DNA from 3 places in the Streptomyces sp. NPDC017993 genome. Region 2 is predicted to be linked to each of the others. Evidence: riboswitches for the same ligand, from Rfam matches in the RefSeq annotation. Region 2 holds a riboswitch; each other region holds the start of a gene.

Evidence for each region. Region 2 has a riboswitch for S-adenosylmethionine ahead of thrC (threonine synthase). Riboswitches for the same ligand answer to the same signal wherever they lie in the genome.
Region 1: it holds a riboswitch for S-adenosylmethionine, as region 2 does, so the genes downstream of both, ACH4FH_RS12530 (amino acid ABC transporter permease) here and thrC (threonine synthase) in region 2, are expected to answer to the same signal.
Region 3: it holds a riboswitch for S-adenosylmethionine, as region 2 does, so the genes downstream of both, ACH4FH_RS14185 (aminotransferase class V-fold PLP-dependent enzyme) here and thrC (threonine synthase) in region 2, are expected to answer to the same signal.

The regions. Positions count from the first base shown of each region.
Region 1 covers NZ_JBIRGO010000006.1:132,601-136,883, reverse strand. Annotated here, with positions in the region: gene ACH4FH_RS12540 (MFS transporter) at 1-1,206, opposite strand, end outside; gene ACH4FH_RS12535 (hypothetical protein) at 1,203-1,343, opposite strand; SAM riboswitch class IV at 2,194-2,302, shown strand; gene ACH4FH_RS12530 (amino acid ABC transporter permease) at 2,673-3,683, shown strand; gene ACH4FH_RS12525 (amino acid ABC transporter ATP-binding protein) at 3,680-4,283, shown strand, end outside.
Region 2 covers NZ_JBIRGO010000005.1:23,528-27,810, forward strand. Annotated here, with positions in the region: gene ACH4FH_RS09780 (trehalose-6-phosphate synthase) at 1-694, opposite strand, end outside; gene ACH4FH_RS09785 (glucosyl-3-phosphoglycerate synthase) at 743-1,705, opposite strand; SAM riboswitch class I at 1,877-2,037, shown strand; gene thrC (threonine synthase) at 2,055-3,338, shown strand; gene ACH4FH_RS09795 (MoaD/ThiS family protein) at 3,432-3,710, shown strand; gene ACH4FH_RS09800 (cold-shock protein) at 4,124-4,283, shown strand, end outside.
Region 3 covers NZ_JBIRGO010000007.1:7,717-11,999, forward strand. Annotated here, with positions in the region: gene trpD (anthranilate phosphoribosyltransferase) at 1-805, shown strand, start outside; SAM riboswitch class IV at 891-1,008, shown strand; gene ACH4FH_RS14185 (aminotransferase class V-fold PLP-dependent enzyme) at 1,179-2,561, shown strand; gene ACH4FH_RS14190 (Lrp/AsnC family transcriptional regulator) at 2,602-2,883, opposite strand; gene ACH4FH_RS14195 (rhomboid family intramembrane serine protease) at 2,880-3,638, opposite strand; gene ACH4FH_RS14200 (hypothetical protein) at 3,834-4,073, shown strand; gene ACH4FH_RS14205 (NYN domain-containing protein) at 4,092-4,283, shown strand, end outside.

The sequences.
Region 1 (4,283 bases), on a different contig from region 2:
GAGGAGCAGACCTGCGTAGATCCACATCAGGCCCTGGAATCCGAACGAGCTGTAGGAGACGGTTCCGATGAGCGGGCCGACAGCGACGCTCAGACCCGCGCCGAGCGTGTAGACGCCCATCACCTGGCCTCTGCGGTCCGGTGCCTGAGCGATCATCATGGCCGGCAGGGGAACGTAGCCCGCCAGGCCGGCTCCGTAGACGGCGACCGCGATGGCGGCCACCGGGAAGTCGTAACCGGCTGCTGCGGGCAGGTAGTAGCACAGCAGGCACCCGATGGCCCCGAGCACTCCACCGAACAGGGCGCAGGTCTTGCGGCCGCTCCAGTTGTCTCCGAGCACACCGAAGACCAGGAGGGCGCCCAGGTTCGTGACCATCATGATCACTAGCAGGGTGTTCCATTCCCCGTCGCTGAACCCGAGGTCCCTGACGAAGAACGGCATGAAGACCCACATACCGAAGGAGGGCGTGGTGTTGATCAGCCGGATGATCAAGCTGACCCCGAGTTTGGGCTTCTCGAAGAGAATCTTGAAGGTGCCCAGCAGCTCCGTACGGGCGTCGCGACCGGGCGCCAGGCCCGTGAAGCCGGTGCGCTCGCGCAGCAGGAGCGACACGATGAGGGAGCCCGCGGCGACCATGGCCAAAGAGAGCCACAGAGTGGAGTAGAAACCGATCATCGGCATGGCCGCGGCGAACAGGAAAGAGCCGATGATGGGGTAGCCGGAGCTGTAGGCGAACCAGAACCAGCCGACGGCCTTGCTCTGATGGTCCTTGGGTGCCACCGCCATGATCCAGGAAAGAAAGCCGTAGGCGAACATCGGGTAGCCGAAGCCGCGCACACCGTAGGTGATCATGACGAGGCTGTAGCTCTCGGCCGGGATGGCCACCGTCAGCATCAGGATGTGGAAGACCACCCAGGCGCCGGCGCCGATCGCCATCACCCGTCGCGGGCCCCATCTGTCGGACAGCAGGCCGGCTCCCAGGAACGAGGCGATCGCCGCGGTGACGCCGTAGACGGTGATGATCGCGCCGGCGCCGGTCTCGGAAAAGCCCAGATCGGTCCCGAAGAACTTCGACAGATAGCTCGTCTCGACACCGTCACCGATCATGAAGAACAACAGGCCGACGTAGCCCCAGACGAGCGGCTTGGGGATGCCGATCCTGTCGATCGGATGCCGCCGGTGCGGGGTCTCTGTGGGTGTGCTCATGCCTGTGTCACTCCCGCCGACGCGATGGGTATCTTCCGGCCGGTGCTCTTGACGGGGGCTTCGACCCCGGTGAACTCGTCGAGCGCGGTGATGTCGCGGGTAAGCGGGTCGAGGCCGCCGGCTACGTCTGCACGCAAGAGCTTGCTCCTCACTTCCTCGTGGATTGACGTGGACAGTAGCCATGAAGTTACGGTGCCGCAAGCGTTTACATCTCATTAAATGTGTGAAATCTTGGCTCGCGAATCACAGGAAGCGTTAGGGGAGGGTGGGGGAGAGCGGTCGGCTGGATCGCCTGGATCCTCGCGGAGGGAACCGTTCGGCGAGGTGGAGCCCGGCAGGGCCGGGCTGGGGGAGTGCCGCGTGCACTGTCTGCCGGGACGGCCCTACTCGCGCCTGCTGAGGTAATGCAGCCGCGCCGAGCCTGAGCGCCGCTGCCGGCTGACGTGGCTGCGCACACCTCTCGCGGGTGCGTACCCGCTATCGAGCCTCAGCTCCAGGCGTATGCGGCAGGCTGCAGGAAGCAGCGGCGAAGCCGTCGATGGCCGAGCTCGTCGAGCCGAGCGCTGCCGGGCCGTCACCTGGACGCCTCGGCATGAAGTCGTCCCGCGAGCGCTGTGTCAGTGAGAGCACTCGCAAAGGCAACTGGCAGACCAGGTAGGGATGTTGGTGATCTGGGTCCGGGTGCCGGTCGCGGCGATGACCCACAGGGACGCCGCGGGGAGAGCCGTCAAGGCAGGGCGAGGGCTGCACAAGCTCACGCGTGCTCCTTCGGCCGGCAGGGCGACTTCGTCGGCTGGGCTTCCTCCGCCGATCTCTCCGCACATGCTCACACGGTCGGTCGCGGGTGTCACCGCGTAGGCCCCGCTGTTCGCACGACCGAAACATCGCGTTCGCAGACCGAGGCGAGGTGTCCGGCCCTTCCGTCTCAGCCTCCGGTCGGCGGCGTTGACATCCCCTCCGCGGCCTGTCTAACTTACGGCGCATCTCGGTCATGAGTGTCAGCGACAAGCCCTGGCTGGCTGGCCGGCAACCCTCGCATCGCGGTGGGGTGCCCCAGGTGACGACCGGACCGGACGAATTTCGGTAAGCGCGAGGCCCCGCGGGGCGGACTTGGGTGTGGGTGACGGCGATGTACGCAGCTCCGGAGATGGCCGCATGGCGGCGCTACGGTCGCGTCGTGACGTCCGTGAACCGTCCGGTCGATCTGCTCCGCGTCAACAGTGCGCTGTGTAGCGCTTCCTGTCGTACCGTCCGCCACAGCTCGTCCGCGGACAGCTGCTGAAACGCTGACGTTCTGACGCAACTGACGCTCTGACGCCCCGAGGGCCCGGCCGTTGGTTGCGCACTGATCTCCCTGCCCCCGTACCGCTCGCTCCCGTGCGCTGCGGCGCGTGCCGAGCCGTGTCTCCGCACCGTGCCGTTGTCGCCTTGGCGGCCGGGGGTGTCCATACCTGCTGGAGTCCTCCATGAGTGAACGTGTCGGCTCTGCTGTGTCCTCCGGCTCAGCACCCCCCATCGAGGCGGTACCCCGCCCCGAGCCCTCCCCGGCCGAACCGCCTCGGCCGCCGGCGCCGCAGCGGGTGCTTCCGCTGCGGCGCCCCGGCCGGTGGATCGCCACGGCGATCGTGCTGGTGCTGGTCGCCCAGATCGTGCACGGGCTGATCACCAACCCCTTCTACCAGTGGGACCGTTTCCTGTACTGGTTCGTGCGTCCCACGATCCTCGACGGCCTGTGGGTCACCCTCGAAGTGGCGGCATACAGCGCGGTGTTGGGGCTGGTCGGCGGTGTTCTGCTCGCGCTGGCCCGGCTCTCCGGGAGTCCGGTGCTGCGCGCGATCAGCTGGACCTACGTCTGGCTGCTCCGCTCGGTGCCGCTGATCGTCGTGCTGCTGTTTCTCTACAACTTCAGCGCCCTCTACAAGACGCTCAGCCTGGGGGTGCCTTTCGGTCCCGCCTTCTTCACCTTCGACGAGTCACGGCTCGCCACCGACATGGTCGTCGCCGTCATCGGCCTCAGCCTCAACGAGGCGGCCTATGCGGCGGAGGTCGTCCGCGGCGGCCTCCTCTCCGTCGACCAGGGGCAGCACGAGGCGTCGGCCGCGCTCGGCCTGCCGAAGGGCTACCAGTTCACGAAGATCGTCTTTCCGCAGGCCCTGCGCTCCATCACCCCGAACTACGTCAACCAGCTGATCGGCCTGATCAAGAGCACCTCGCTGGTGTTCTATGTGTCGCTGCTGGACCTGTTCGGCTCCGCGCAGAGCATGGGTGCCACCTACCCCGGCGACATCGTGCCGTTGCTGCTCGTCGCCACCGTCTGGTACCTGATCCTCACGAGTCTCGTGTCCATCGTCCAGTTCTACGTCGAGCGGTATTACGCCCGGGGCGCCACGCGCAGCCTGCCGCCGACCCCGTTGCAGAAGCTGCGGGCCGGTCTGAGCGACCTGCGGGCCCGCATACGCAGGGAGACCGCCGTATGAGCACCGAGACCACCAACACCGCCCGGGCCGCCACGCCCACCAGGACCGCCGAGATCCTCGCGACGAGCCCCGCCACCGTCGAAGTGCATGACGTGCACAAGTGGTACGGCGCCCACCAGGTCCTCGACGGCGTCGAGTTGACCGTACGGCCGGGCGAAGTGACCGTCATCCTGGGGCCGTCCGGCTCCGGCAAATCCACGCTGCTGCGGGTGATCAACCACCTGGAGAAGCCCGAGATCGGCCATGTCAGCGTCAACGGCGAGCTGATCGGCGTACGCCGCCACGGCGAGCGCCTGAAGGAGCTGAGCGAACGGGTCATCCTGACGCAGCGCAGCCGTATCGGGTTCGTCTTCCAGAATTTCAATCTCTTCCCGCACCTCACCGTGCTGGACAACGTGGCCGCCGCCCCGGCCGCGACCGGCAGGCTGAGCAGGCCGGAGGCCCGGGACCTGGCGCGCGAACTCCTCGGCAGGGTGGGGCTCGCCGACCGGACCGGTGCCTACCCGCGGCAGTTGTCCGGCGGCCAGCAGCAGCGCGTGGCCATCGCCCGCGCTCTGGCCTTGCGTCCCGGAGTCATCCTCTTCGACGAACCCACCTCCG
Region 2 (4,283 bases):
CGCCGAGCGCCGTCTCGCAGCAGCCGATGAAGGCCCGCGCCCACCGCTCGGTCAGGAAGTTCGCGTGGTCCGCGCCGAGGATGCCGGCCGCCAGCTGCCGCTGGATGTCGTCGGGCAGCATCGCGAAGTACTCCGCCGGGGCCCATGGCGTGTGCGAGAAGTGGGCGATGCGCAGGTCGGGGCGGCGGTCGCGGAGCAGGCCGGGCACCAGCGCCAGGTGGTAGTCCTGCACGAGGACGGCCGCGCCGGGCGCCGCCTGCTCGGCCAGCGCGTCGGCGAAGGCGGCGTTGTAGGCCACGTAGGACGCCCACTGCGCGCGGAAGCCCGAATCGAAGGCAGGCTCCAGAGGCGTTTGGTAGAGCATGTGGTGCACGAACCACAGCACGGAGTTCGCGATGCCGTTGTAGGCGTCGGCGTACACCTCCGCCGGGATGTCCAGCATCCGGACGCGCTGTCCGCCGGTGTCGTCCACGGCGAGCAGCCCACCGGTACGCCGCACCGCCTCCCGGTCGCCCTCGCCGAGCGCGGCGCACACCCACACCGCGTCGGTCTCCGGGCCGATGGCCGACAGGCCCGAGACCAGCCCGCCGCCGCCGCGCTTGGCGGTCAGCACGCCGTCCTCCCCCAGGGCGTAGGAGACCGGACCGCGATTGGACGCGACGAGAACCTCGGCACCACTGCGCTCGGAGACCATGCCGCGAGACTAACCCGCGACAGATCCGCTCAAACGTACGGAGCTCGGTCAGGCCGCCCGTCGCTCGGCGTACTCCGGGATTTCGGCCATCGGAGGCCGCTCCTCGGTGTCCACGTCCGTCGTGCGCGGCACGAATCCCTCCTGCCCGCGGTCGAACTGGGTCAGCCGCGGCCGGATCAAGTGGCCCCGGGTGAGGCGGAGTTGCGCGGTGCGGTAGATCGCCGCGGCCATCCGTCCGAGGGCCTGGCCGTCCTGGTGGCGGTGCTTGCGGACGCCCACGTCGACCTGCGCCAGGGCGTCCAGGCCGACGGTGTGCAGCGCGTCGACGAGCAGGCCCAGCTCGACGCCGTAGCCGACCGGGAAGGGCAGCCGCTCCAGCAGCGAGCGGCGTGCGGCGTACTCACCGCCCAGGGGCTGGACGAAGCCGGCCAGCTGCGGCCAGTGCAGATTCAGCAGCGGGCGGGCCACCAGCTCGGTGACCCGGCCGCCCTGTCCGGCGCCCGAGCCGTCCACGCCGGCTTCCAGCGGGCGGTCGTACATCGCCTTCACGAACTGGATGTCCGGATCCGTCAGCAGGGGGCCGACGATCCCGGAGACGAAGGACGGCGAGAACTCGCGCAGGTCGGCGTCGACGAAGCAGACGATGTCGCCGCTGGTGGCGAGCAGCGAGCGCCACAGCACCTCGCCCTTGCCGGGCAGCGCGGGAAGCCGCGGCAGGACGCTGTCGCGGTGGACGACCCTGGCCCCGGCCGCCGCCGCGACCTCGGCCGTACGGTCGGTGGAGCCCGAGTCGAGCACCACCAGCTCGTCGACCAGCGCCACCGACTCCGTCATCAGCTCGCCGCGGATCGCCGCGACGATCGCGCCGACCGTCGCCTCCTCGTCGAGTGCGGGCAGTACGACACTGACCGTCCGGCCCGTCTGGCGCTTGGCCTCCAGGAGCCGGCCGAGCGGCCGGTCGGCATCGGACCAGGAGCGGCTGCTGAGCCAGCGCTCCACTTCTTCCAGCACGTCTACGATCTCCTCGGTGGCCGCCGATCGACGACCGTGTGATCCATCTCGCGGTTCGGACGACTATCTCAACAGTCACTGCCTTCGGTTACAGTCTTGAACAACGCGGATCACCGTCGTATGTCGGGGGTACCGCAGAACAAACGCCTGGGTTTCGGCCCAGCGCCATACCGCTCATCCAGAGGGGCAGAGGGAAACGGCCCGTTGAAGCCCCGGCAACCCTCCAGCCGGTCTTGCCGCCAGGACGCTGATGTCCCGCGCGCGTGAGGCTCCCGGCTAGGGAAGGTGCCAAATCCGTCTCGTGGCGAGATGCGCCGCGAGGAAGATGAGGAGAAAGGGCCTCGCCTCCATGGCTGTGCAAGTCACCGAAAACACTCCCTCCGTCGCTCTCGGTCCCGCCGCGGCGCTCTCGTGCCGCGAGTGCGGACAGCGCTTCGACCTCGGCCCGATCTTCGCGTGCCAGGAATGTTTCGGGCCGCTCGAAGTCGCGTACGACCTGCCGAGCGGCGACCCCGAGGGCCTGAGGAAGCAGATCGAGGCCGGCCCCGACAACATCTGGCGCTACGCGCCGCTGCTGCCCGTCCCCACCGACGTCGCGGACAAGCCGAACCTGAACCCGGGGTTCACCAAGCTGGTCAAGGCAGACAATCTCGCCCGTGAGCTGGGCGTCACCGGCGGTCTGTACGTCAAGGACGACTCCGGCAACCCGACGCACTCCTTCAAGGACCGCGTCGTGGCGATCGCCGTCGAGGCCGCCCGCGCCTTCGGCTTCACCACCCTGTCCTGCTCCTCCACCGGCAACCTCGCCGGTGCGGTCGGTGCCGCGGCGGCCCGCGCGGGCTTCCGCTCCTGCGTGTTCATCCCGCACGACCTGGAGGCCGGCAAGGTCGTCATGGCCGCGGTCTACGGCGGCGACCTGGTCGGCATCGAGGGCAACTACGACGACGTCAACCGCTTCTGCTCGGAGCTCATCGGCGACCCGCTGGGCGAGGGCTGGGGCTTCGTCAACGTCAACCTCCGCCCGTACTACGGCGAGGGCTCCAAGACGCTGGCGTACGAGATCTGCGAGCAGCTGGGCTGGCAGCTGCCGGACCAGATCGTCATCCCGATCGCCTCGGGCTCGCAGCTGACGAAGATCGACAAGGGCCTCAAGGAGCTGATCGCGCTCGGCCTCGTCGAGGACAAGCCGTACAAGATCTTCGGCGCGCAGGCCGAGGGCTGTTCGCCGGTCTCGACGGCCTTCAAGGCCGGCCACGACGTGGTGCGGCCGCAGAAGCCGAACACCATCGCCAAGTCGCTGGCGATCGGCAACCCGGCCGACGGGCCGTACGTGCTCGACATCGCGCGCCGTACGGGCGGTGCGGTGGAGGATGTCAACGACGAGCAGGTCGTGGACGCGATCAAGCTGCTGGCCCGGACGGAAGGGATCTTCGCGGAAACCGCGGGCGGCGTGACCGTCGGCGTGACCAAGAAGCTCATCGACAGCGGTCTGCTCGACCCGTCCCTGTCCACGGTCGTCCTCAACACCGGTGACGGCCTCAAGACGCTTGACGCCGTCGCCCCCACCACAGGGCCCTCGGCGACCATCCGTCCGAGCCTGGACGCGTTCCGCGCGGCCGGCCTGGCCGGCTGACCCGCCGTACGCAGCCGTACGGCGTCGAGCGCGGCCATACGGCAGTCGCACAGCCCTGAACTTGTACTCCGAAGTCGCTGGAAGGCAGAACCCATGAGCGTCAACGTCCGCATCCCCACCATCCTTCGCACCTACACCGACGGCAAGGCCGAGGTCGCCGCGGACGGCGCGACCCTCGCCGAGGTGATCGCCGACCTGGAGAAGAACCACCAGGGCATCGCGGCCCGGGTGCTGGACGACGCGGGCAAGCTGCGCCGTTTCGTGAACGTCTACGTCAATGACGACGACGTGCGTTTCGAGCAGGGCCTTGAGACGCCGACGCCGGACGGCGCGGGCGTCTCGATCATTCCGGCAGTGGCCGGCGGGTGCTAATTCGCGCCATCTCGCCTCTCGCTTGACTTGAATTGCCCCGTCCGCCGAAAAGCGGACGGGGCAATTCCGTTCTGTGAAAGGGGATACCATGGCGCTGATCCCGCTCCGCGCGCATGCCGAACGCATATGAGGCCGCGCCGAGTTGTGCCCGAAGTGTGTGCGGCATTTGTCGCCCAGGTGCGTTATGCCCGGCCCGGCTTGCCCAGGGAAAACGGTGTTTCACCGCATATTGCCGATTCTCCGGCGCCAGAATTCTCGTCCGATTGACCTGTTGCGCTGGGCAGTGGTGCAGATACATTCAGCGGCGGTCGACGCGTTCCGGCGCACACCCCGCGGGCCTTTCGGGGGGTGAGGTCTGACCCGGGTCCGCGGAGTGCGGTCCTGTGCAAGGGCCAGTAATAGGGGAGTTAGGCATGGCTCAGGGCACCGTCAAGTGGTTCAACGCGGAGAAGGGGTACGGCTTCATCGCGGTCGACGGTGGTGCGGATGTTTTCGTCCACTACAGCGCGATCCAGATGGACGGCTACCGCACCCTTGAGGAGGGTCAGCGGGTCGAGTTCGAGATCTCGCAGG
Region 3 (4,283 bases), on a different contig from region 2:
GCCCAGCGTCGACATCGTCGGCACCGGCGGCGACGGCGCCAAGACGGTCAATATCTCCACGATGTCCGCGATCGTGGTGGCCGGCTCCGGCGCGAAGGTCGTCAAGCACGGCAACCGCGCGGCCTCGTCCGCCAGCGGCGCGTCCGATGTGCTGGAGAAGCTCGGGGTCAACCTCGATCTCACCCCGCAGCGGGTCACCGAGGTCGCCCAGGAGGCGGGCATCACCTTCTGCTTCGCGGTGAAGTTCCACCCGTCGCTGCGGCATGTCGCGCCCGCGCGGCGCGAGCTGGGTATCCGTACCACGTTCAACGTGCTCGGCCCGCTGACCAACCCGGCGAAGGTCCGCGCGCAGGCGACCGGTGTGGCGGACGCCCGGATGGCCCCGATCCTCGCCGGGGTGCTCGCCGAGCGCGGCTCGTCGGCGCTGGTCTTCCGCGGCGACGACGGGCTGGACGAGCTGACGACGACGGCGACCTCCCGGGTGTGGATCGTGCGGGACGGCGCGGTGCGCGAGGAGCCCTTCGACCCCAGGGACGTCGGGATCCCGCTGGTGCCGGTGGAGGCGCTGCGCGGCGCGGACGCGTCGTACAACGCCGATGTGGCCCGCCGGCTGCTGGACGGCGAGACCGGGCCAGTACGCGACGCGGTGCTGCTGAACTCCGCGGCCGCCCTGGTGGCCCTGGAGCCCTCCGACGCGCCCTTGGCGGAGCAGATCCGGGCGGGCATCGACAAGGCCGCCCGGTCGATCGACTCGGGGGCGGCCAAGCGGGCCCTGGAGCGCTGGGTGGCCGCCAGCAACGCCTGACCCGGCGCGCGGTGTGACGCGGGACTCGGTCCGTCCTTCGGACCGGGTCTTGCGCCGTTCCGCCGGTGTGGCATGATTCTGCGCAGGTCACGAGTGACAGCGATGCAGGCCCCGGCCCGCTGTCCGGCAACCCTCCTTCCGTGGCGGGGTGCCCCGGGTGATGACCAGGCCGCAGGCAGCGAGGTCTGTGGCAAGCGCGGATCCCTCGCCAGGGATCCTGGTTGTCGAGGGAGATCTCTCCGTGATTCAGCGAATGCGATAGGGCCCGACGGCCCCTTTTCCGCACCCTTTTCTCTTTGCGCTGCGCCGCCGTGGCTCCTTTTGCCCACGCCCATTTCGCAGCGAATTCGCTTATCTCCCAGGGGAGTTCGCCATGTCTGTTTCCGCCGTCGCCGCCGACCGTTCGCTTTGTGCCCCGCTGCCTGTTCTGGGCCGGGATATCCTGGTGCCGCTCGTGACGGGTGGTGAGGTCGACTACGCCGCGCTGGACTACGCCGCCAGCGCGCCGACGCTGCAGCGGGTCTGGGACGACGTGGCCGGCTACGCGCCGTACTACGGCAGCGTGCACCGCGGTGCCGGGTACCTCTCGCAGCTGTCCACCGACCTGTTCGAGAACAGCCGCGCCACCATCGCCGGCTTCCTCGGCTGCCGCGCCGACGACCAGGTGGTCTTCACCCGTTCGACGACCGACTCGCTGAACCTGCTGGCGGCCGCCCTGCCGCGCGGCACCGAGGTCTTCGTCTTCGAGACCGAGCACCACGCCTCGCTGCTGCCGTGGGAGCAGCGGGCGGACACCGCCGTGACGTACCTGAACGCGCCGCGCACCCCGCGGCAGGCGGTGGAGACCCTGGAGAAGGCCCTGGCCGGCCGGGCGGCAGCAGGGACCGGCCCGGCGCTGGTGTGCGTGACGGGGGCCTCGAACGTGACCGGTGAGCTGTGGCCGGTGCGGGAGCTGGCCGCCGCGGCGCACGCGCACGGCGCCCGCATCGTGCTGGACGCGGCACAGCTCGCGCCGCACCACCCCATCGACATCGCCGCCCTGGACGTGGACTGGGTCGCCTTCTCCGGGCACAAGCTGTACGCCCCGTTCGGCGCCGGAGTGCTGGCCGGCCGCGCGGACTGGCTGCAGACCGCGGAGCCGTACCTCGCGGGCGGTGGCGCGAGCCGTAAGGTCTCGCGGCGTGCGGACGGCGGGGTGGACGTCGAGTGGCACACCACCGCGGCCCGGCACGAGGCCGGCTCGCCCAATGTCATCGGTGCCTACTCCATCGCCTCCGCCTGCCAGGCGCTGACCGAGGCAGGGTTCGAGAGCCTGGTCGCCCGCGAGCAGGCGCTGATCGCCCGCCTCCGGGAGGGCCTGGCCGAGGTGCCCGAGGTGAAGGTGCTCTCGCTCTTCGGGGAGGATGCGCCGCGGGTGGGCGTCCTGTCGTTCGTCATCGAGGGCTGGAACAGCTCGCACTTCGCGGCGGCGCTGTCGGCCGAGTACGGCATCGGCGTCCGCGACGGTCTGTTCTGCGCTCACCCGCTCGTGCGGACCCTGCTGGGCAGCGAACCGCAGGAGCCGGGCGAGTGCGGTGCGCCGGAGGCGGCGCCGGGGGAGCGGTCGCTGAACGCCATCCGGGTCAGCTTCGGCGCGGGGACGCCCGACGAGCACGTCGAGCGGTTCGTGCGGGCCGTCAAGGAACTGGTGGCGGACGGTGCGCGCTGGAACTACCGCACCGAGGACGGGCGTTGCGTGCCCGACACGTCCGCCTGACGGCGGGACCGGGCGGTCTTCGCCGCCGGCCGGACGCTCCCTAGGCGTCCAGGCCGATGGCGAAGGCCGCTTCGAGGTCGTGCTGGGAGTAGGTGCGGAAGGCGATGTGCGTCTCGGTGGAGGCGACGCCGGGCACCTTGCTGATCCGGCCGGGGATGACCTCGGCGAGGTCGTCGTGCGCGGCCACCCGCACCATCGCGATCAGGTCGTGCGCACCGGTGACGGAGTAGACCTCGCTGACACCCTCCAGCGCGGCGATCTTCTCGGCGATCTCCGGGATCTGGTCCACGCTGGTCTTGATGAGCACGATCGACGTGATCACGGCTGGCTCTCTCCCTCGGTCGCCGGTGCGTTCCCCCGGTTGGCCTCCACACTATCTCTCCCGTAGCGCACCCACGCGTACAGGAACCCGAGCGCGAATCCCACCACATGGGCGAGGTAGGCGACCCCCGGGCCGCCGGGATCGTGCCGCGCCGCCTGCCACTGCAGGCCGAACCAGAACAGCAGCACGATCCAGGCGGGGAAGCGCAGCGGCAGGAAGAACAGGAACGGGAAGAGGCTGGTCACCCGGGCCTTGGGGAAGAGGTAGAGAAAGGCCCCCAGGACCCCGGAGATCGAACCGGACGCGCCCACCAGGGTCTGGGCGGACGTCGCGTGCGCGGCCGCGTAGCCGAGCAGGGCCAGATAGCCGGTGGCGATGTAGAAGGCGGCGAACGACAGCCGGCCCATCCGCGCCTCGGTCATCCCGCCGAAGACGTACAGGAACAGCATGTTGCCGAGCAGGTGCAGCCAGCTGCCGTGGACGAAGAGGGCACTGAGCGGGGTGGCCAGCGCCGCGGCCGAGCCGCTCCACAGGTCGACGGGGATCACGCCCCACCGCTCGAAGTAGGCGGTCTGGGCCTGGAGCAGGGCGTCGCCCATGCCGTACATCCGGTTGAAGCCGGAGGCCGGGCCGATCAGGAAGACCGTGCAGCACACGCCGATCAGCACATTCGTGACCCGCGAGAACACCGTGGCGAGGGATCGGGTCGGGTGCGGGGGCCGGGGGACTCCGGGGAACAGGGACGGCGCCGTCATGAAGTGATCATGGCGCAATGCGGGCAATCGGGACAGAGTGCCTCGCCGCGTCCCGGCTCCTGGGCGGACCCGCACCGGCCCCCCGTCAGGCCGTAGGGTTACAGGCAGTACTTTGCGTACTTCCGCAGTCCGACGGCGCACCGCGTGAAACCGCACAACTGCACGAGCACGACGAGCACGAAAGAGGACGACACGATGGCTGTTCCGCTTCCGACGGCCGAGACCCGGTGGCGCTGCACGCTCTGCGGCAACCTCACGCGTTTCGATGTGACCCGCCGGTCCAAGGTGGTGGAGTACCTCCACCTCGACCTGGCCGGGGAGCCGAAGGTGGAGGAGCGCGAGGTCCTGAGTGAGAGCATCGAGTCCGTGCGCTGCCGCTGGTGCAACGCGGTCGACCAGATCGAGCTGGTGGACCGGCCGGGCGCGAGCGCCTGAGATCGGAGCGATGCAGCCGTGGTGGAGCGTCCAGAAGGGGAGCCGGGAGTGGAGCATGCCGCCGCATCCGAGGGTGCGGCCGACGACGTGCTCGACCGCCCGCTGCCCGAGGGCGTCCGGCACCGCGTCGTGGCGCTCGCCGCGGACTCGTTCGGCGCCCTGACCGTCTCCGAACTCCCGCCGCCGCTACGGCAGTACGCCCGCTTCACG